Regions from separate parts of the Acidovorax sp. M2(2025) genome, predicted to be linked through region 1. Evidence: predicted binding sites of a transcription regulator. Region 1 holds the regulator's gene; the other holds the start of a gene.
What was found. The regulator LexA, encoded in region 1, represses DNA repair genes until DNA is damaged. The targets are predictions, from matches to a motif close to ACTGTATNNNNATACAGT.
Positions count from the first base shown of each region.

Region 2: ACOYR3_RS00805 (putative DNA modification/repair radical SAM protein) is a predicted target of LexA. The motif match lies at 7,505-7,522, and genes of this name have one in related genera.

Region 1 is NZ_CP186262.1:2,629,334-2,640,425, reverse strand. It holds gene ACOYR3_RS12335 (superoxide dismutase) at 1-359, opposite strand, end outside; gene xseA (exodeoxyribonuclease VII large subunit) at 561-1,886, opposite strand; gene ACOYR3_RS12325 (MotA/TolQ/ExbB proton channel family protein) at 2,358-2,990, shown strand; gene ACOYR3_RS12320 (ExbD/TolR family protein) at 3,037-3,471, shown strand; gene lpxK (tetraacyldisaccharide 4'-kinase) at 3,538-4,605, shown strand; gene ACOYR3_RS12310 (Trm112 family protein) at 4,681-4,863, shown strand; gene kdsB (3-deoxy-manno-octulosonate cytidylyltransferase) at 4,860-5,681, shown strand; gene adk (adenylate kinase) at 5,890-6,546, shown strand; gene ACOYR3_RS12295 (asparaginase) at 6,707-7,666, opposite strand; gene lexA (transcriptional repressor LexA) at 7,756-8,430, shown strand; gene ACOYR3_RS12285 (hypothetical protein) at 8,599-9,135, shown strand; gene ACOYR3_RS12280 (D-2-hydroxyacid dehydrogenase family protein) at 9,407-10,414, shown strand; gene ACOYR3_RS12275 (branched-chain amino acid ABC transporter substrate-binding protein) at 10,532-11,092, opposite strand, start outside.
Region 2 is NZ_CP186262.1:171,401-182,492, reverse strand. It holds gene ACOYR3_RS00850 (SRPBCC family protein) at 1-393, shown strand, start outside; gene ACOYR3_RS00845 (VOC family protein) at 508-918, shown strand; gene ACOYR3_RS00840 (RNA polymerase sigma factor) at 928-2,220, shown strand; gene ACOYR3_RS00835 (ribonuclease HI family protein) at 2,227-2,718, opposite strand; gene ACOYR3_RS00830 (DUF3297 family protein) at 2,753-3,004, opposite strand; gene ACOYR3_RS00825 (PolC-type DNA polymerase III) at 3,243-3,854, opposite strand; gene ACOYR3_RS00820 (pyridoxamine 5'-phosphate oxidase family protein) at 4,132-4,632, opposite strand; gene ACOYR3_RS00815 (zinc ribbon domain-containing protein YjdM) at 4,813-5,172, opposite strand; gene dinG (ATP-dependent DNA helicase DinG) at 5,236-7,395, opposite strand; gene ACOYR3_RS00805 (putative DNA modification/repair radical SAM protein) at 7,570-8,844, shown strand; gene ACOYR3_RS00800 (TIGR03915 family putative DNA repair protein) at 8,849-9,769, shown strand; gene ACOYR3_RS00795 (pyridoxamine 5'-phosphate oxidase family protein) at 9,818-10,846, opposite strand; gene ACOYR3_RS00790 (glutathione S-transferase family protein) at 10,843-11,092, opposite strand, start outside.

The DNA.
Region 1 (11,092 bases):
CCGAAGTTGCCCACGGCGCTCTTCACAAAGGCTTCCTTGAAGGCGGCATAGCTGCCCCACTTGGCGTTGATGGCCGCGGCCAGCGCACCCGTGGGCTCGCCGCCGCCGTTCGGTGCCATGCAGTTCCAGAAGAAGGTGTGGTTCCAGATCTGGGCTGCGTTGTTGTAGATGCCGCCGCTGGACTTCTTGATGATCTCTTCGAGCGCCATGTTCTCGAACTCGGTGCCCTTTTGCAGGTTGTTGAGGTTCACCACATAGGCGTTGTGGTGCTTGCCATGGTGGTACTCCAGGGTTTCCTGGCTGTAGTGCGGCGCAAGGGCGTCGATGGCGTAAGGCAGCGGAGGCAGGGTATGTTCCATGGTGGTGTTTCCTTGTGGTTTGAGATTCCGGGAGGCCCTTTGCACCGCCAATTGCCTGAGCAATGCAGTAGGACACGGCGCGAAGGGGGCATTGTAGGAAGATCAGGCGACCTGTGCAGCGTGAGGCCACTGACGGCGCAGGGACAGCGTACGAACAGGCCCGGACCCGGACCCGGACCCGGGCGCTGGCGCCTGCAGGGCCTACAGCAGGCGGGGCTGCTCCACCGTCACGTCCACCACGCCATCGGCCAGCTGGGCCCGCAACGCGTCGCCGGGACGGGTCTGGCGCACGCTGGACACCGCCCCGCCCTGCGTGTCGGTCAGCAGCGCATAGCCGCGCTGCAGCACCAGGCGGGGGTCCAGCAGATCCAGCCGCAGGGCGGCGCGCTCCAGCCGCTCCCTCTGCCGCGACAGGGCCTGGCCGATGCTTTGGCCCAAATCGGCCTCCAGGGCTTTCTGCGACTGCGCAAGGCGCTGCAATTTCAATAGCACTCCGTGCTGCATCTGCTGCGCCAGGCGGGCCAGTTGCACCTGCTGGCGCCCCACCAGGCCCGAGGGGCGGCCCAGGCGCGCGGCCGCCTGGTCGAGCCGCTGGTGGCGCAGGTCCAGCTGGCGCTGCACCGCATCGCCCAGCCGGTCGGACAGCAAGCCCAGCGCCCCCAGCCACACGTCGCGCGGCTGGGCCACCAGCTCGGCCGCGGCCGTGGGGGTGGGGGCGCGCAGGTCGGCACAGAAATCGGCAATGGAAAAGTCGGTTTCATGCCCAACGCCGCACACCAGCGGCACCGGGCTTTGCACGATGGTGCGCGCCAGTTGCTCGTCGTTGAACGCCCACAGGTCCTCCATGGACCCGCCGCCGCGCACCAGCAGAATGACGTCGATGGGCGGACTTGCAGGCAATTCGCCCCCCGGCGCCCGCCCCGCCTGCGCAAGCTGATACAGTTTTGATAGCGCCGCCACCAGCGATGCCGGCGCCGCAGCCCCCTGCACCTGCGCTGGCGCCAGCACCACCGGAATGTGCGGCACCCGCCGGCGCAGCGCGGTGACGACATCGTGCAGCGCGGCGGCGCCCAGCGAAGTGACCAGGCCGATGCCCCGGGGCTGCAGCGGCAGCGGCCGCTTGCGGCCGCTGTCGAACAGCCCCTCGGCCTCCAACTGCGCCTTCAGCCGCAGGAACTGCTCGAACAGGGCGCCCTGCCCCGCGCGCTGCATGCTTTCCACGATGAACTGCAGGTCGCCCCGCGCTTCGTATACCCCCAGGCGCCCGCGCAGCTCCACCAGTTCGCCGTCCCGCGGCGAAAAGTCCAGCAGGCTCGCGGCCCGCCGGAACATGGCGCAGCGCAGCTGCCCCGTGGCATCCTTGACCGAGAAGTAGCAATGCCCGCTGGATGCGCGCGAGAAGCCCGTGATCTCGCCGCGCACCGCGACAGGATTGAACCGCGCCTCCAGCGCATCAGCAATGGCGCGGCACAGCGCGCCAACTTCCCAGATGCGCGGCGCGGCTGCGGGGTTTGGACGGTCAAACATGAGATGTGGCGGGCCTTGGCGCCGTGCGCCGTTGCGAAGTACTCCACAGAAACGCGTGAGCGGGAGTGCCGGTGTGGAGCGCCAGACCAACTGCCGGCAAACCCAGCGCGTACGTGCAACCTGATGATTTATAAGGAATTTTCACTGCGCAATTTTTCATCAATCTGTTGCAACCACGGCGTGGCGCCACTTTGCCGGGGTTCATATCCGGGTTTCCCACAAAGTTATCCACAGTTTTTGTGGGTGAGACGGAAAGGGCACCGGGCGCTGATCCACCTCAACGGCGAGTGTGCAAGACCCGGTGGCAAGCCGAGGCTTCTCTGCACGGTTCGAGCGGGAAGTGTGCGCTGCGGATCGGGAGGGGCTGCAAGGCGCAAAACGCCCGAGTTCGCAGATGCACACGGCGCGATGATTTTTGCAGAGGATCCCTAGGCCATAATCGCCCGTTGCTTCATCTGTGCGGAGAGAGATTTGCTGTCCATCATACAAGCCGCAGGCTGGCCGATCTGGCCCCTGGTCGCATGTTCCGTCCTGGGATTGGCGCTGATTTTTGAACGCTTCGTGGCCCTCAAGACTGCCCGCGTCGCGCCCCCGAAGCTGCTCGACGAAGCCATCACCGTCTCCTCCAAGGCCTTGCCCACGCCCGACGTGGTGAACCAGCTGGCCCAGAATTCCGCCCTGGGCGAAGTGCTGGCCAGTGGCCTGCGCACCCTCAACAGCAACCCCCAGTGCACCGAGACCGACCTGCGCTCGGCCATGGAAGGCACCGGCCGCGCCGTCGCCCACCGGCTGGAGAAATACCTGGCGGCGCTGGCCACCATTGCCTCGGCGGCGCCGCTGCTGGGCCTGCTGGGCACCGTGATCGGCATGATCGAGATCTTCGGCTCGCAGTCCGGCACCGGCGGCGTGGGCAGCGGCAACCCCGCCCAGCTGGCCCACGGGATCTCGGTGGCGCTGTACAACACGGCGTTCGGCCTGATCGTGGCCATCCCCACCCTGATCTTCTGGCGCTACTTCCGCGCCCGGGTAGACGCCTACCTGCTGGCACTGGAGCTGGCCTCCGAGCAGTTTGTCCGCCACCTCCTGCGCGTGCGCAGGAAGTGAGCCGTTTGCAACGCCGCCACCGCGAGCCGCCCCTGGGACCGCTGACATGAACTTCCGCCCCCGCGCCAAGGAAGAGCCCGAGATCAACCTGATCCCGTTCATCGACGTGCTGCTGGTCATCCTCATCTTCCTGATGCTGACCACCACATACAGCAAGTTCACCGAACTGCAGCTGACCCTGCCCGTGGCCGATGCCGAGCAGCAGCGCGACCACCCGAAGGAAATCATCGTGTCCGTGGCCGCGGACGGGCGCTACGCCATCAACAAGACCAGCGTGGACGGCAAGAACGTCGATGCCATCGCGCAGGCCCTGCGCGCCGCCGCCGGCGCGGGTACGGGCAGCGTGGTCATCATCAGCGCCGATGCCATGGCGCCGCACCAGTCGGTCATCTCCGTGATGGAAGCCGCGCGGCGCGTCGGGCTCACGCAGATCACCTTTGCCACCCAGTCCTCGGCGTCTTCGCGCGCCGCGGGCGGCTGACCGGGCCAGCTACCCGGCCTCGCAGCCCCTTGGGGCGGTGGCCCTTCACGACGGCCGACGCATCACATGCCTGCCACCGGGGCACCGCCGACTTCCCGCCAGGGCACCGCGCACGCCGGCGCCCGGTTGCGGGCGCTGTGGCAGACGCGGGGGCTGGGCGCCTGGCTGCTGTGGCCGCTGTCGCTGCCATACCGGGCGCTGGTGGCGCTGCGCCGCGGGCTCTACGCAGCCGGCCTGCTCCCGTCCGGCCACCCGGGGCGCCCCGTCATCGTGGTGGGCAACGTGGTCGCTGGCGGCGCCGGCAAAACCCCCGTTACCCTGGCGCTGGTTCGCCACCTGCAAAGCCGGGGTCTGCGCCCCGGCGTCATCTCCCGCGGCTACGGCCGTAGCACGCACGACTGCCGCGCCGTGGCGCCCGACAGCCCGGCTCAGTCCGTGGGCGACGAACCCCTGCTGATCGCCCGCAGCAGCCAGGTGCCCGTCTTTGTGGCCCCCCGCCGCCTGGACGCAGCCCGGGCCCTGCTGGCCGCCCATCCCCAGACCGATGTGCTGGTGTGCGACGACGGCCTGCAGCACCTGGCCCTGGCGCGCGACCTGGAAATCTGCGTCTTCAACGACGAAGGCGTCGGCAACGGCTTCCTGCTTCCGGCGGGCCCGCTGCGCGAGCCCTGGCCCCGTGCCGTGGACTGGGTTCTCTCCCCGCAGGGGACGGCGCCCGGCCTCCGCCCGCCCCTGCGCGCCTTTGCCCTGCAGCGAGGCCTTGCGCCGCACGCGGTGCGCCGCGACGGCAGCCAGGTGCCGCTGAGCGCGCTGCAAGGCCAGCCCGTGCATGCCGTGGCGGCCATCGCGCGGCCCGGCGACTTCTTTGGCATGCTGCGCGCCCAGGGGCTTGCGCTCGAACAGGCCGAAGCCCTGCCGGACCACTATGATTTTGATAGCTGGCAGCGTTCAACTGACGGGCGCTACACGCTGATTTGCACCGAAAAAGACGCCGTCAAGCTCTGGCCCCGGTTTCCGGAGGCGCTGGCCGTCCCCTTGCAGCTGCACATCGACCCGGCCTTCTTTGCGGCGCTGGACGCCCGCCTGGCGGCCCTGGCGCCACAGCCCCGGGTCCGTGTGCACGGCCGCCCTTGAACGGCAGCCACCCGTGGCAGGCCGCTATCATCCCCGCAGCCTGCCGAACCCTTCTCTGAAAGCGCTCTCACCGCCATGGACCCCAAACTGCTTGAACTGCTGGTCTGCCCCGTCACCAAAGGCCCCCTGACCTACAACCGCGAGGCGCAGGAACTTGTCTCCCGCAGCGCCCGGCTGGCCTACCCCGTGCGCGACGGGATTCCCATCCTGCTGGAAAACGAGGCCCGGCCGCTGACCGACGAGGAGCTGGAGCAGTGAGCGGCACCGCGGACGCACCGCCGCGCCACCGCTTCACCGTGCTGATTCCGGCGCGCCTGGCATCGAGCCGCCTGCCCGACAAGCCGCTGGCCGACATTGCCGGCCTGCCCATGGTGGTGCGGGTGGCGCAGCGCGCGGCCGCCAGTGCCGCCACCCGCGTGGTGGTGGCCACGGACGCGCCCCGCATCCAGCAGGCCTGCGCAGGCCACGGCGTCGAAGCCATCCTGACCCGTGCCGACCACGCCAGCGGCAGCGACCGCCTGGCCGAGGCCTGCGTGCAGCTGGGCCTGGACGGGGACGACGTGGTGGTCAACGTGCAAGGCGATGAACCGCTGATCGACCCCGCCCTGATCGATGCCGTGGCCGGCCTGCTGCCGGCGCGTCCCGGCGCCAGCATGGGGACGGCTGCCCACCCCGTCGGATCGCTGGACGACTACAACAACCCCAATGTGGTGAAGGTCGTGCGGGATGCGCAGGGCTTCGCCCACTATTTCAGCCGCGCCCCCATTCCGTTTGCGCGCGACCACGCCGGCGTGGCCTGGTGGGAGGGCGGCCGGCAGCAAGCCGCCGCGCCCGGCGTGGCGGGCCTGGCCGGGTTCGCGCCGTTGCGGCATGTGGGCATCTACAGCTACCGCGCTGCGTTTCTGCGCGCCTTTCCGGCCCTGGCGCCTGCCCCGACCGAGGTGCTGGAGGCCCTGGAGCAGCTGCGGGCACTGTGGCACGGCCACCGCATCGCCGTGCATGTGACCGAGCATGCCCCCGGCCCGGGCGTGGACACGCCCCAAGACCTGGAACGCGTGCGCCGCCTGCTGGCCTGAGCGGCCCGGTGGCGCGGCCCCGCCGGGCCCCCTGGCAGCGCCCCGCGGCCCCAGGGAAACCCGGGCCGGGGTGTAAGTCTGGACGGGGTGGTCGCATGCTATCCTCGACCGCAACGAGAGCATCGCATCCGGGCGCAGCACCGCAACCAGGCGGGGTAGCAGCGTCCCCGCCAGCGGCGCCAACGATTTCTAACCTTCGAGGACCTCCATGAGACTGATTCTGTTGGGCGCGCCTGGCGCCGGAAAGGGCACGCAAGCCACGTTCATCTGCCAGAAGTACGGCATCCCGCAAATCTCCACGGGTGACATGCTGCGCGCCGCCGTCAAGGCCGGCACCCCCCTCGGCCTGCAGGCCAAGGCTGTGATGGACTCGGGCGCCCTGGTCAGCGACGACATCATCATCGGCCTGGTGAAGGAACGCATCGCCCAGGCGGATTGCGCCAACGGATTCCTGTTCGACGGTTTTCCCCGCACCATTCCGCAAGCCGACGCCATGAAGGCCGCGGGCGTCAAGCTCGACTATGTGCTGGAAATCGACGTGCCGTTCGAGGCCATCATTGAACGCATGAGCGGCCGCCGCTCGCACCCCGCCAGCGGCCGCACCTACCACGTCAAGTTCAATCCGCCCAAGGTGGAAGGCAAGGACGACGTGACCGGCGAAGACCTGATCCAGCGCGAGGACGACAAGGAAGAAACCGTCAAGAAGCGCCTGCAGGTGTACAGCGACCAGACCCGTCCCCTGGTGGACTACTACAGCAGCTGGGCCAAGGCCGACCCGGCCGCCGCCCCGAAGTACCGTGCCATCAGCGGCACCGGCAGCGTGGAAGAGATCACCGCCCGCGCCTTGCAGGCTCTGGCCAGCTGAGGCCCCCTGCACCCCGCGCCCGCCTGCGGCGCGCCGGGTTGCCCCACAAGACGGCCTGCCCTGTGCAGGCCGTCTTGCTGGGCGTTGGCCAAGGATGCTCTGCACGAATCGAGCGGAAAGCCGCAGATGCACGCGGCGCGGCGATTCGTGAAGAGTTTCCCTAGGCCCGCTGGCGCAGCAGCTCCAGCAGCAGGGAAATGCGGGCCTTGACCGGCGAAAGCCCCTCGGAATCGGGCAACGCATCGCCGGGCTTGGGCAGCACGCGCCCTTCGGCGCAGCGGGTGGACCGCACCACCCGCACGCCCCGGCCCTGGGCCCGCAACAGCGCGGCTTCCAGATCCCGGTGCAGGGTGCCGTTGCCGGTGCAGGCCACCACCAGCCCGTCCACCCCGTCGCGCACCAGCGCGTCCACCAGCAAGCCGGACGCGCCCGCATGGCTCACCACGATCTCCACGCGCGGCCACAGTGCAGCAGGCGCTATGTTTTCAATAGCGCCTTGCGCAGGCAGTTCGGGCGCGGGCGGCCAATCCTGCGCCAAACGCACCCTGCCCTCTTCCACCCAGCCCAGCGGCCCCGCGTCGCCGGCATTGAAGGCATCGACGCGGTAAGGGTGCACTTTCTGGACATTCCGGGCACCGTAGATCTTGCCGGACGCCACGGCCAGCACGCCGCGGGCACCCTCGGCTGCCGCAACAGCCACCGCATCCAGCAGGTTCTGGGGGCCATCCGGCGCCAGCGCCGTGGCCGGGCGCATGGCACAGGTCAGCACCACCGGCTTGGCGGCAGTCTGCAGCACCTCGTGCAGGAACCATGCAGTCTCCTCCAGCGTGTCCGTGCCGTGGGTGACCACCACGCCCCGCACGTCCGGCTGCGCCAGATACTGCGCACAGCGCTGCGCCAGCGCCAGCCATACCGCGGCGTCCATGTCCTTGCTGTCGATCTGGGCCACCTGCTCCGCCACCAGCGGCCCCCGCGCTGCTGCCTGCAACCCCGGCACGGCAGCCAGCAGTTGCTCCACCCCCACCTGGGCGGCCGTATAGCCAATGTTGTCGCCGGCCTGGGCCGAGGTGCCTGCGATCGTCCCGCCGGTGCCCAAAACCACGATTTTTTGCTCACTCACTTGCGCGCTCCGAAAAACTGGTGAAAAATACAGTTACTGGATTAAAAAACAGTTGGCCTTCCTTACCGCCGTCTTCAACGGGAACCACCATGCTCGACAGCCCCAAACTGACCGCCCGCCAACAGCAGATTCTGGATCTCATCCAGACCGCCATCGCCCGCACCGGGGCGCCGCCCACCCGCGCCGAAATTGCCGCAGAACTGGGCTTCAAGTCCGCCAACGCCGCCGAAGAGCACCTGCAGGCGCTGGCGCGCAAAGGCGTGATCGAACTGGTCAGCGGCACGTCACGCGGCATCCGCTTGCGAAGCGAGACAGTGCGGTCCATCAATGCAGCCCGGGGCACCCAGTTCCACCTGCCCATTCCGGGCCTGTCACAACTGGTGCTGCCGCTGGTGGGCCGTGTTGCCGCAGGCTCGCCGATTCTCGCGCAGGAACACGTCGATCAGACCTACAGCGTGGAAAACAGCCTGTTCCAGCACAAGCCGGACTACCTGCTCAAGGTGCGCGGCATGTCCATGCGCGATGCCGGCATCATGGACGGAGACCTCCTGGCGGTGCAAGCCACCCGCGACGCGCGCAACGGCCAGATCATCGTGGCCCGGCTGGGAGACGACGTCACCGTCAAGCGGCTGCGCCGCACCGCCAGCACCATCGAGCTGCTGCCCGAGAACCCCGACTACCCCGTGATCGTGGTCCAGCCGGGCGAGCCTTTTGAAATCGAAGGCCTGGCCGTAGGCCTCATCCGCAACACGATGCTGATGTAGCGGCCGCGGGTCGAACGCCGCGCTGGCGGCGTTCAGCCCTCTTTTTCTACCGCATCCCAGGTGGCGGGCGTTGGGCCTCCCAGCAATGGAGCTGGCAGGTCGGCCCTGGGGTGCGGGTCCGTTTCGCAATCCTGCCTGTGTTCGATCCCCGACTTTCGGAGTTTTCACATGGGAACCATTGCCTCACCCTCTTGCACCGCGCTGCTGACCCCCTTGCGCGCGCTGGCCACCTGGTTGCGTTCTGCTGCGGGGCCCTCAGGCGCGCTGGCTGGCACAGCCGGCGCTGCCGCTGCTGCTGCCGAGAATTCGGTGGCCTCCACGACCGGCCAGGACGGCCTCGCGGCCACTGCCCGCCCCCGCCCGCCCGAGCCCGCAACCCAGCGGCCGTTGCGCGGCAACTGGCCCTTCACCGTGAATCCCCCCTCGGCCCGACCCGTTCCCGGGCCGGCATCCGCCCCTCCGCAAGCCGCCCCCTGGACGGCAGTGCCCTCGCAGGCTAGGTCCGCCACCACCGTGCGCAGCCGCTGGCCCAAGGGCAACGCGGCCGGCAAGGGCAGCGCGCCGGATGGAACGCTGCGGGTGGTGCGCAGGGGTCCGCACGGTACAGGCGCACAAGGCAGGCTGGTGATTGCCGGCCGGATGGCCGACGTCTGCGCCGAACTGGACCGCATGGTGGCGCTGGAAGCGGCATTGCAGACCTCCTGACGCAACGGGGGACGTGGCAGCGCGCCGGCTTCAGGCAACCCCGCGGTCCAGCCGTCCACGGCGGGCCTTGCTTTCCTGGTCCGCTACTCGGCGCTACCAGCGATCCCGCAAAAGCAGCACAGCGCCAGCGGGCACACGGGCCGCGGAGCCTGCAGGGCCGGGCCGGCAGCTCTGCAACGCCTGACAGCCTGTCACCAAAACACCCCGCCATCCAGGCCCTTCAGCCTGCGCCGCAGCCATGCGGGGTGTTTTGCCAAGGCACAATGTCGGGATGAACATCGTGATTCTCGACGACTACCAGGACGCAGTCCGCAAGCTCCACTGTGCCGCACGGCTCGACGCCTACACCGCCAAGGTGTACACCAACACGGTCAAGGGACTGGGCCAGCTTTCGGTGCGTTTGAAGGACGCGGACATCATCGTGCTGGTGCGGGAGCGCACCCAGATCACCCGGCAGCTGGTCGAAAAACTCCCCCGCCTGAAGCTCATTGCCCAGACTGGCAAGGTAGGCAGCCACGTCGACGTGACGGCCTGCACCGAACGCGGGATTGCCGTGGCGGAAGGTATCGGTTCGCCCGTGGCTCCAGCGGAGCTGACCTGGGCCCTGGTGATGGCCGCGATGCGCCGGCTTCCGCAGTACATTGCCAACCTCAAGCACGGCGCCTGGCAGCAGTCGGGGCTGAAGGCGGCATCGATGCCTCCCAATTTCGGCCTGGGCAATGTGCTGCGCGGCAAGACGCTCGGCATCTGGGGCTACGGGCGCATCGGCCAGCTGGTGGCTGGCTACGGCCGCGCCTTCGGGATGAATGTGCGCGTCTGGGGCCGCGAAGCATCCCGGGCACAAGCCCTGACGGACGGCTACCAGGCCGCAGCCACGCGCGAGGAATTTTTCTCGCAATGCGACGTGATCTCGCTGCACCTGCGCCTGAACGACGAAACGCGCGGCATCGTTTCGCTGGAAGACCTGTCGTGCATGAAACCCACCTCGCTGCTGGTCAATACCTCCCGCGCGGAGTTGATCGAGCCCGACGCGCTGATCGCCGCACTGAACCGCGGCCGCCCCGGAATGGCCGCCGTGGATGTGTTTGAAAGCGAGCCCATCCTGCAAGGCCACGCACTGCTGCGGCTCGAAAACTGCATTTGCACGCCCCATATCGGTTATGTGGAGCAAGACAGTTATGAGCTTTATTTTGGTGCGGCCTTCGATAACGTGGTGAATTTCATCAAGGGCACGCCCACCAATATCGTGAACCCCGGCGCCTTGCAGGTGCGGCGCTGAACCCATAGCGGTTGTTCTGGCTGCCCAAAAGGAAAAGGCTTCCCGAGGGAAGCCTTTTCCTTTGATACCGGCCGGCAAGGGCTGAACCCCGCCGCTGCCGAGCCAGGTTCGCTCCAATTACAGGGGCGTCTTCTTGCCGTCCTTGTAGACGTACAGGGTGATCGCGGGGTTCTTCATTTCGCCGTTGGGCTCGAAGGCGATCGTGGAGGTCACACCCTTGAAGTTGGACTTGGCCAGCTCAGGCGTGTAGACCTTGGGGTCCACGGAGTTGGCGCGCTTCATGGCGTCCACCAGCAGGAACGTCGCGTCGTAGGTGTAGGGGCTGTACACCTGGAACTGGCCGGGGTACTTGGCGTCGTACTTGGCCTTCCAGGCCGTGCCGCCAGGCATCTTGGCCAGCGAAGAGCCGCCTTCCGCGCACACCACGTTGGCCAGGGTCTTGGCACCGGCAGCCAGCTTGGCGATTTCAGACGTGCAGACGCCGTCGCCACCGAAATACTTCACGTTGCCCATGCCCAGCTGTTCCATCTGGCGCAGCATCGGGCCGGCTTGGGGGTCCATGCCGCCGTAGAAGATGGCATCGGGGTTCTTGGACTTGATGGCGGTCAGGATGGCCATGAAGTCGGTGGCCTTGTCGGTCGTGAACTGCTCGTCCACCACCTTCATGCCCTTGGCGGC
Region 2 (11,092 bases), 2.4 Mb from region 1:
TTCAACACCTGGAACCCCTACGAGCGCAAGGACCCGGCCCTGAAGGGCGAATACAGCGCCACCACCACCGGCCCCGGTGCACGCTACGCCTGGCGCAGCGACAAGGTGGGCACGGGCAGCCTGGAAATCGTGGAGGCGGTGGCCCCGCACCGCGTGGACATGAAGCTCGACTTTGTGGCTCCGTTCGAAGCCCACAACCGGGCCGAGTTCACGCTCCAGCCCGAGGGCGCCCAGGCCACCCGCGTCACCTGGGCCCTGCAGGGGCCCGTGCCCTACCTGGCCAAGATCGCGCACCTGTTCTTCAACATGGACCGCATGGTGGGGCGGGACTTCGAAGACGGCCTGGCCCACCTGCAGGCCGTGGCGATGGCGGCGCCGAAGCCCGCGCCGTAGCGCGGTGCCACCAACGCGCCACCAATGCCCGCACCGCAATGCGGTGCTCTGCCCGCCCCGCTTTGCCAAGCGGCCCCGTTCCCTTTACCGTCACCACCCCCAAGGAGTTTTCCCATGCACCACGCACAGATCTTCGTCAACCTGCCCATTGCCGACATGGCGCGCTCGCAGGCGTTTTTCAAAGCCCTCGGCTACCACTTCAACCCCCAGTTCACCAACGACCAGGGCGCCTGCCTGGTGGTGGGCGACAACCTGTTCGTGATGCTGCTGGTGCGGGACTTCTACCAGACCTTCACCAGCAAGGCGATTGCCGATGCGCACACCACCTCCGAAGTGCTGGTGTGCCTGTCGTGCCCAAGCCGCGATGCCGTGGACACGCTGGTGGACCGTGCCGTGGCCGCGGGCGCCGCCACGCCGCGCCCGGCGCAGGACCTGGGCTTCATGTACTCGCGCAGCTTTGACGACCTGGACGGCCACACCTGGGAGTTCGTGCACATGGTGGACGCCAGCCAGGCCCTGGGTTAAGCGGTCGGCGTGAACGAATCCGCCCTGCCCGGCCCCGACGCCCTGCACCGCACCATTGCGTCGGTGTGGCGCATCGAGGCCGCGCGCATCATCGCCAGCGTGGCGCGCATGACGCGCGACGTGGGCCGTGCCGAAGAGCTGGCGCAGGACGCGCTGGTGGCCGCGCTGGAGCATTGGCCTGCCGCCGGCCTGCCGGCCAACCCGGCCGCGTGGCTCATGACCACCGCCAAGCGCCGCGCCATCGACCACCTGCGCCAGCAGGCGCTGCACGCGCGCGAAAACGAAGCTCTGGGCCTGGACCTGCAGGCGCTGGAGGCCCAGTACGCGCCCGATGTGCTGGACACCCTGCTGCACGCCGAGCAGGACGGCATTGGCGACGACCTGCTGCGCCTGGTCTTCACCGCCTGCCACCCCGTGCTGCCCACCGAGGGCCGCGTGGCGCTCACGCTGCGGCTGCTGGGGGGCCTCACCACCGGCGAGATCGCGCGCGCCTTTCTCGTGCCCGAGCCCACGGTGGCCCAGCGCATCGTGCGCGCCAAGCGCAGCCTGGCCGCCGCGCAGGTGCCGTTCGAGGTGCCGGGCGCCGCCGAGCGCGCGCCGCGCCTCGCGTCGGTGCTGGAGGTCATCTACCTCATCTTCAACGAAGGCTATGCCGCCACCGCTGGCGACGACTGGATGCGCCCCGCGCTGTGCGGCGAGGCCCAGCGCCTGGCGCGCGTGCTGGCCACGCTGGCGCCCGACGAGCCCGAGGTGCAGGGCCTGGTGGCGCTGCTGGAGCTGCAGGCTTCGCGCCTGCCCGCCCGCGCCGACGTCCACGGCCGCCCCGTGCTGCTCATGGATCAGGACCGCACGCGATGGGACCACCTGCTCGTGCGCCGCGGCCTGGCCGCGCTGGACAGGGCCGAGCAGCTGGCCCGTGCCGGACACGCCTGGGGGCCTTATGCGCTGCAAGGCGCCATTGCCGCCTGCCACGCGCGGGCGCGGCGCGCCGAAGACACCGACTGGCAGCACATCCTGGCCCTGTACGACGCCTTGCTGCAGGTGGCGCCCTCGCCCGTGGTGGCCCTGAACCGCGCGGTGGCCGTGGGCATGGCCGAAGGTCCGCAGGCCGCGCTGGCGCTGGTGGACGAACTGGCGGCGCATCCGTCCCTGCGGCACTACCACTGGCTGCCCAGCGTGCGCGGCGACCTGCTGGCCAAGCTGGGCCGCGGGGACGAGGCGCGCGCCGAGTTCAAGCGCGCAGCCAGCCTCACGCGCAACGCGCAGGAGAAAGCGCTGCTGATGGCCCGCGCGTGCGGCTAAGAGCCGTCAGCGCCGCTTTTTCTTCGGCTTCTTCCGGTCGCGCTGGCTGGGCGGCGTGGCCGCCTTGGGGGCCAGCCCCAGCGCGGTGCGCGCCAGGGTGTCGGCGGCGCCGTTGCGGTGGCGCGGAATCCACTGCAAGCGAACGTTGTCGAACCTGTGCAGCACGCTGCGCGCCTCGTCAAACAACGGGGCCAGCCGCGCCAGCGGCGCCGCCGGGCGGCCACCCAGCTGCTCCACCAGCACGCTGCTGTCGCTGAACACCTGCACCGGGGTCGATGCCGCCAGCCCTTGCTGCGCCAGCCACCGCAGCGCGTGCATCAGTGCGCGCAACTCGGCTTCGTTGTTGCAGCCGGTGAAGGTCGTGGCTTCGGAAACCTGGTGCCGCACCGCTCCGTCAGGCCCCGTTACCACCGCCCCCAGCCCCATGCGCCCCGGGTTGGGCCAGGCACTGCCGTCGCAATGGATGACCCAGGCCGGCGGAGGGCTGCTTTCGTTCATGGCAAGCGCTGATGCGCAGCCGCCCGGCGGGATGTCACTTGTAGAAAGCCTCGACCTTGCCCTTGAGCTTGATCATCAGCGGCTGGCCCTTGCGGTCCACCGTCTTGCCGGCGGGCACCTTCACCCAGCCTTCGCTGAGGCAGTATTCCTCCACATCGGTGCGGTCCTTGCCGTTGAAGCGGATGCCGATGTCGTGCTGGAAAACGGCGGCCACGTGGTGCGGGCTGCGGGGGTCCACCGACAGGCGGTCGGGCAAGGGAGGAGGCGTGGTAGCGGCGTCGTTCATGGCAAATTCGCGGCCCGGGGGCCGCAGCTGAAAAAAGGAAAGCGCCGATTCTCCGGCTTTTGCGGGCCCGCTCCCGCGTGGCGGGTTGCGTACCCCGGCGTTGCATGCCAGCAAAACCCGTTGTCGCGCCCTGGGACGCCGCAGCGCTGCACGCCACGGGCCCTCAATTTTAATGAAATTGGCTTCCAGTGCTTATGGATAAAGCGCGAGAAGCTATCAAAAATATAGCGTTCCAGCTTTAAGCCGCCGCGTGCCGCGCCAGCAGGGCCGGCACGGCCGGCCGGGCGCAGCGCTGCACGGCCTGCAGCAGCGCATGGCTGGGCTCGGCCACGTGCCAGTGGGTGCGCAGGTCGTGCTGGATGCGTGCCAGCAGCGCGGCGGCCATTTCGGCGTCCGCCAGCGCACGGTGGGCCTGGCCGGTGCGGGGCAGGCCGTGGTAGTCCACCAGCGTGCCCAGCTTGTGGCTGGGCGCCTGCGGGTACAGGCGGCGCGACAGCAGCACCGTGCACGCAAACGGCTGGGGCGCGGCCAGGCCGGCGTGGGCCAGCTCGGCCTGCCAGAACTTGCTGTCGAACGCGGCGTTGTGCGCCACCATGGGGGCATCGCCCACGAAGCGCGCCGCGTCGGCCATCACGCCGGCCGCGTCCGGCGCGGACGCCACCATGGCGTTGGTGATGCCGGTGAGCTGCGTGATGAACGGGGGAATCCACGCGCCGGTTTTCATCAGGCTCTGAAACCGGTCCACCACCTGGCCTTTTTCCAGCAGCACGATGGCGACCTCGGTGGCACGCGCGCCCTGGCCGGGCGAGACGCCGGTGGTTTCAAAGTCGATGACGGCGATAGGAGGCATGGCAGGCAGCAGCACAAGAACAAAGGCAGCGCCGGACGCGCTGCCCGCATTGTGCCGCTGGCGGGCGCTTGCGCTGCCAAGCCCCGCTGTGTCACCTCGCGTGCATGAGAGTACAGCGGCGAAGCTTAGCCCGGGCCGGGTGTCCCGCAGCCCGTTGGTCCGCCGCGAGATGGCTCCTGGTTGCGGCTGCCGATACGTGCAGCGTGGCTGGAGCGCTTTGTGCTCATGGAGCCTCCCTCCGGCACGGTGGGAGCCGCCTGCAGCCGTGGGGCAACGCTCAGGGCAGCGCCACCTTCTGGTGCTCGCCCAGGCGCGGGGGCTCGCCGGTGACGGCGGCCTTGGCCATCTGGAACAGCTGCACCATCTTGTTGGCTTTCACGTCCCAGAATTCCGCGTGGCGGATGCGCACCGCCAGCAGCACCACGTCCGGGTCGGTGGGCCCGCCGGGGAACCACGCCTGCGCCCCGGTGGACCACAGGGCTTGCTTTTCCACCGGGTCGTCCACGAAGCGCACCTGGCCCGACAGCGACACGTAGCTGTCCTGGCCCGGGTCGGCATAGGACACGTTCACCTCGCCGTCGGTCAGCAGCCGCTCGTACAGCTCGCCCGACTTGGGAATGAAGAAATACAGCTCGGCCTGCTCGTCCATGCTGCGGTTCTGCGTGGTGAGCGGATGGGCGTGCAGCATACCGGTGGCCGTGCGGTGGGTCAGCATCCCGAAGCGAATGTCCTTGATGAGTTTCCACAAGGTTTCGTGGGCGGGGGTGTCGTGTGCCATGGAGTCTCCAGCGGGTGGGGGGATCGGAACCGGCCCGTGATCGGCACGGGCGCATCGGTCCACTGTGCAAGCTGCGCGAGGGGCGGGCCATCGGCAGCTTGCCCGGCTGGATGTGGGCATTTGTCTGACAGGGCCGCGCCGCGCGGCGGCAGGCCCAGGGGCTGGCGTGCTGCGCCAGCGTCAGGCCTTCTTCAGGAACTCCGACTTCAGCAGCATGCTGCCCAGGTCCGTCTTGCAGTCCACGTTGTGGCCGTCGGCGCCGTCCACCAGCCGGATGCTCTTGATCTTGGTGCCCTTCTTGAGGGTGGACGAAGAGCCCTTCACCTTGAGGTCCTTCACCAGGATCACCGCATCGCCGTCGGCCAGGGGGTTGCCGTTGGCATCGCGCACGATGCCGTCCCCCGCATCGGCGTCAGCCTCCGCCGCCTCGGCCACCTGCGGCCACTCAAAGGCGCAGTCGGGGCACACGTAGTTGCTTCCGTCGGGGTAGGTGTTTTCCAGGCCGCACTGGGGACATGCCGGAGGGGTGGAGGTGCTCATGGTGTTCTCTTTCTTTCTATCGATCGTTGTTGGAATGGTTTTGGGGAAACACGGAAAAATGCGTCACAAGGCTGCCCGCTGCTGCAGCGCGAACGGCGGCAGGCCCTTGAGCAGCCGCTGCCCGTAGCTGGTGCGCGTGAGGCGCTTGTCGTAGCAGTACACATGGGCCTGGTCTTCCTCGGTGCGGATGGCGCGGCCCACCCATTGCGCCAGGCGGATGGCGGTGGCGGGCACCACCAGCTCGCTGAACGGGTCGCGCCCCACGGCGCGCAGCCACTCGGCGCGGGCCTCGCCCACCGGGTCGTCGGGCGGGGCAAAGGGCAGCTTGGTGATGAAGACCGACTCGCACAGCCGCCCGGGCAGGTCCAGCCCTTCGCCGAAGGACTGCATGCCGAAGATGACCGAGGGCTCGCCGTTGTCCACCCGCTCGCGGTGGCGCTTGAGCAGCTGCGTGCGCGGCAGCGCGTTTTGCACCAGCACCACGCTGCGCATGGCGGTGGGCAGCGCGTCCACGGCCTGGCGCATCTGCTCGCGCGAGGTGAACAGCACCAGCGCGCCGTATTCCACGTGGGCAATGTCGTGCAACAGCGCATCGACCATCTCGGCGGTGAACTGCGCGGCGTTCTTGGGGTCGGCGCGCGTCTCGGCCGCCACCAGCGTGCCCTGGGCGGCGTAGTCGAAAGGACTGGCCACTTCCAGCGTGGTGGTGGCATCGTCGCCGTGCAGGCCCGTTTCGCGCAGGAAGAAATCAAAGCTGCCGCAGCTGGTGAGCGTGGCCGAGGTCAGCACCGCCCCGCGCACCGCGCTCCACAGGTGGTTGCGCAGCGTCGTGCCCGGCAGGATGGGGCTGGCGTGCGCCTTCACCACGATGAAGTCGCCGTCCGTCTCCAGCGTGAACCATTTGGACGCGGGCACGGCGCCCTCGGGCGCATCCTGCAGCAGCAGCTGCGCGGTGGCGTGCAGCTCTTCCAGGCGCGGCGCCAGCATGCCGATCTGGGCGTACAGCGTGGACAGGCGCTTGGCCTCGTCGGGCTTGTCGCGCATTTCGGCGCGCAGCGCCTTGCTGATGGCACGCAGGGCTTCGAGAAAGCCCTCGGAACTCGCAGCCAGCAGGCCCAGCGGTGCAATCAACTGTTCGGGCAGTTCGCCCCGCGGAACGCGCACGCGCGCCGGGCCCCAGGTGTCCTTCTGGCTCTTGAGTGCGGTGCCGTACACATCCATCACGATGCGCGCCAGGTCCTGCAGGGTCTGGCGAAGCTGGGCCGCGTGTTTGGGGATGTCGGCGATCTCTTCGACCTCCAGCAGTGCCCCGATGCGCAGCCCGCGGCTGGACAAGCGCTCGATCCAGGTGATGCGCGACAGGTCCATGCTGCAGGCGAACTGCTGCAGCGCGGTGGCGGGCAGGTGGTGGGCCTCGTCCAGCACCAGCAGGCAGTTGTCGAGCTCGGGCAGCACGCGGGCGCCCAGCGAGGACAGCAGCAGGTCATGGTTGGCCACGATCACCTGCGCGCCCACCAGTTCCTTGCGCTTGTCGTAGTAGGTGCACTGGCTGAAGGCCGGGCAGTGCTTGCCGGTGCACGACGCGCCCTCGGCCGCCACCGGGCTCCACACCTCGGGTTCGGGCGGTGTTTCCAGGCTGTCCCGGTCGCCGTCCCAGGCGCCTTTCGAGAGCGTCTGCGCCATCGTCGAATAGAACTGGATGCGCGCCTCGGTCTCCTGCCGCGGGCGCTTGGCGCGCTCGGCGGCCTCTTCCTCGGCAAACAGGTCGTCGTCGGCCGCATCGGCCTCACCCGTGCCCGCCAGGCGGTCGAGCTTGAGCTTGCACACGTAGCGGCCGCGCCCCTTGGCCAGCGCAAATTTGAAGGGCTGCGGCATGCGCGCGGCCAGCGCCGGCAGGTCCTTGTGCACCAGCTGCTCCTGCAGCGCCACCGTGGCGGTGGAAATCAGCACCCGCGTGCCGCGCGCCAGCGCCAGGGCGATGGCCGGCGCGCAGTACGCCAGCGACTTGCCCACGCCCGTGCCCGCCTGGATGACGGCAATCGAGCGCGTGGGCGCATCGCCGTCGCCGTCCTCGTCCACCTTGCCCAGGGTGGCGTTGCTGAAGGTGTGCGCCACCTGTTCGGCCATCCGCCGCTGCCCGGCGCGGCTGCGAAACCCGTCGGTGGCTTGCACGACCGCATCAAATGCTTGCAGGGCCTGTGCGGCCCATTCCTTGGGAGACATACGGGAATCGGTGGGGTTCCGGTGGCGCGCCCGGAGCTGGATGAAAACCCAGATGTTAACGCGGGCGTGCAGACCAGGGCCCCGCAAGGGCGCCGGTTGCCAGATAATAACTGGATGAAAACACAGTTATTGCAACCCCGGCCGGTGCCGGGCGCCTGCTGAAGAAGGTGCCCCGTGTCGTTGCAGTCCAAACTCGCCATTCTGGCCGACGCGGCCAAGTACGACGCCTCGTGCGCGTCGAGCGGCGCTGCGCCGCGCAACTCGTTGGGCGGGCGCGGCATGGGCTCGACCGAGGGCATGGGCATCTGCCACAGCTATGCGCCGGACGGCCGCTGCATCTCGCTGCTCAAGATTCTGCTCACCAACTTCTGCCAGTACGACTGCCTGTACTGCGTGAACCGCGTGACCAGCAACGTGCCCCGGGCGCGCTTCACGGTCGATGAGGTGGTGCAGCTCACGCTGGACTTCTACCGCCGCAATTGCATTGAGGGGCTGTTCCTGTCCAGCGGCATCATCCAGAGCCCCGACTACACCATGGAGCAGGTGGTGGAGGTGGCCCGCGTGCTGCGCGAGGAACACGACTTCCGCGGCTACATCCACCTCAAGACCATTCCCGACGCATCGCCCGAGCTGATGCAGCGCGCCGGCCGCTATGCGGACCGTTTGTCCATCAACATCGAGCTGCCCACGGCCGAGAGCCTCACGGCCCTGGCGCCGGAGAAAGACAGTGGTGCCATCGACCGCTCCATGGCCCGCATGGCCGTGCACATTGGCGAATCGCGCGCCGCGCGTAAGGAGCAAGCCGCGCAGGCCATCGTGTCGATGCCGCAATCGCGCACCACGCGCCGGGCCAGTGCGCCGCTGTTTGCGCCCGGCGGGCAAAGCACGCAGATGATCGTGGGGGCCGATGCGACGGACGACCGCACCATCCTCGCCACCAGTGCCCGCCTGTACGGCGTGCACCGGCTGCGGCGCGTGTACTACTCGGCCTTCAGCCCCATCCCTGATGCGGCCCGCGCCCTGCCGCTGGCTGCGCCGCCCACGGTGCGTGAGCACCGGCTGTACCAGGCCGACTGGCTGATGCGCTTTTACGGCTTCACCCACGACGAGATCGTTCCACCCGCTCAAGTGGGCATGCTGGCGCTGGACATGGACCCCAAGCTGGCGTGGGCGCTGGCGCACCGCGAGCGTTTTCCGGTCAACCTCAACACCGCCCCGCGCGAGCTGCTGCTGCGCGTGCCCGGCTTTGGCGTGCAGACGGTGGATCGCCTGCTGGCCGCCCGCCGCGTGCGCCGCCTGCGGCATGCCGACCTGGCGCGGCTGCATGTGCCGCTCAAGAAGGTGCTGCCCTTTGTGGAGGCTGCGGACTACCGGCCCGGGCGCGCCCTGGAGGCGGCGGACCTGGCGGCGCAACTGACCCCGCCGCCGGTGCAGCGCAGTTTGTTCTGACGCCGTGCAGCGCCACACCATCACGCTGGACCACCCCACCGACTGGCCCGGCTTTCGCACCGCCGCGCGCGCCCTCGTGCAAGCCGACGTGCCCCCACAGGCCGTGGACTGGCGCTGCCGCGCCGATGCGGCCAACGATCTGTTTGCGCCCGAGCCCGCTGGCGAAACCCTTCCCTGCCCGGCTGCCGATGCGCCGCCACTGCGCGTGCCGCCCGACTTTGTGCGCCTGTGCGAGCAGCTCATCCTGCACCGCGACCCGGCCCGCTTCGCGCTGATGTACCGCCTGCTGTGGCGCATGGCCCAAGGCGGCACAGAGGCCAACGCCGCGCGGCACGACCCGCTGGACGCCGACCGCCTGCAGGCCCACCACATGGCCCGCGCCGTGGGGCGCGACATGCACAAGATGCACGCCTTTGTGCGCTTTCGGCCCGTGGTGGAGCCGGATGGCCAGACCCTGCACATGGCCTGGTTCGAGCCCGACCACTACATCACCGTGGCCAATGCGGGCTTCTTCATCCGCCGCTTCACGCAGATGCGCTGGGCCCTCCTCACGCCCGACGCCAGCGTGCGCTGGGACGGCCAGCGGCTGCACACCGGCCCCGGCGCGCAGCGCAGCGACGCGCCGCCGCCCGACGCGGGCGAGGCGCTGTGGCTCACCTACTACCGCCACATCTTCAACCCCGCGCGGCTCAAGCTCTCGATGATGAAAAAAGAGATGCCCACGCGCTACTGGCACAACCTGCCCGAGGCCGCGCTCATCACCGAACTGGCGCAGACCGCGCACGAGCGCAGTGCGCAGATGGTGGCGGCCGGGCCCACCACGCCGCGCAAGGCGATTGCGCCGCTGCGGCGTGACAGCGGCGTTAAAGGCCCACCAGCGCTTGTTGAGCCGGACAAACAGCGCTCACACACCCGTTCGGGCTGAGCCTGTCGAAGCCTTGCGCGGCGCTTCGACAGGCTCAGCGTGAACGGTTCAGGTGGGTGGGCGCAGCCCCTGAACGCCCTCGGCCTGGCGCATCGCATGGAACTGCGGCGCGGGCTGCGCCGCCGTCCACCGCCAGGGCAGCGCCTGTGCGCGCCACACCCCGCCCAGCACCTGCAGCCGCAGCACACGCTGCGCGCCCGGCCAGGGCGCACGGTCGGCCTCGCTCCACAGCAGCTCGGCACGCGCGGCCACGTGCAGCAGGCCGCCGTCGTCGTAGTCCACCCACAAGAGCCCGGCCAGCGGGTGCCGGGCCAGATTGCCCAGCGTGTTGAAGAACAGGTTGCCGGGGTAGTCGGGCAGCCGCAGCTCCAGGCCCCCGGCCGTGGGCTGCGCGTGCACAAAGCCCGGCTCGCCCCCGCGGTGCGACACATCCACACCCTCCCCCCTCTGCAGACCGGGCCGGGCGGCCGAGGCGCTGGCGATGAACAGCGTGTCGCTGCGCGCGATCAATGCCCGCGCCGCTGCGTCCAGTGAGGGCCCCAGCGGCTGCGCGGGCTGCGGTGGGGTGACGGCGGCCCGCAAGCCAGGCGTGCGCGCCTGGATGTACTTGGGGCAGTTGCCAAAGCTCTGTGCCACGGCAATCGACAGGCCCTGCTGCGAGCCCCAGCCCGCCACCCGGCCGTTCATGCGGTTGCGGCGGCGCGTGTGCGGCTCCAGCCCCAGCACGCCCACCGGGGCGCCGGGGCCGTGCGCGGCCAGGGCCGCCAGCGCGGGATCGGCTGGGTCCATGGCGGCCGCAATGTCCATCTGCTGCGCGTGGGGCGTGCGCACAAAGCCGGGCGGGCCTGCCAGCAGTGTGGCCCAGGGCTGGCCGTGTGCGTCGAGTGCGCCCAGCAGCAGCGTGGGCAGCTTTTCAAACAGTTCGCGGTGCTGGTCGGGCATGTGGTCGCGCACCACCACCTCGCCCACGGCGGCCATGCGCTCGCGCACGCCGGCACGGGCCTGCAATGCCTGCTCGCCGGGGTGCCAGGCACTGGGTGGCGCCGCGCCGCCGGCGCCCAGGGGCCGCGGGTTCATGCGGCCCCCGCGGGCTGGGGATCCAGGTGGTCCTGCAGCGGCACGTAGCCGGGCAGCGCCTGCAGGCGTGCCACCCAGGCGGCGATGCCGGGGTAGGCGGGGGCCAGCGGCAGCCCGGCCAGATGGGCCTGCGAGGTGTAGCTGACCAGGGCCACATCCGCCAGGCTGGGCGCGGCGCCGCCCAGCAGCCAGTCGCGCCCCTGCAGCGAGGTTTCCAGAAAGTCCAGCAGCCGCCGCCCCTGGGCC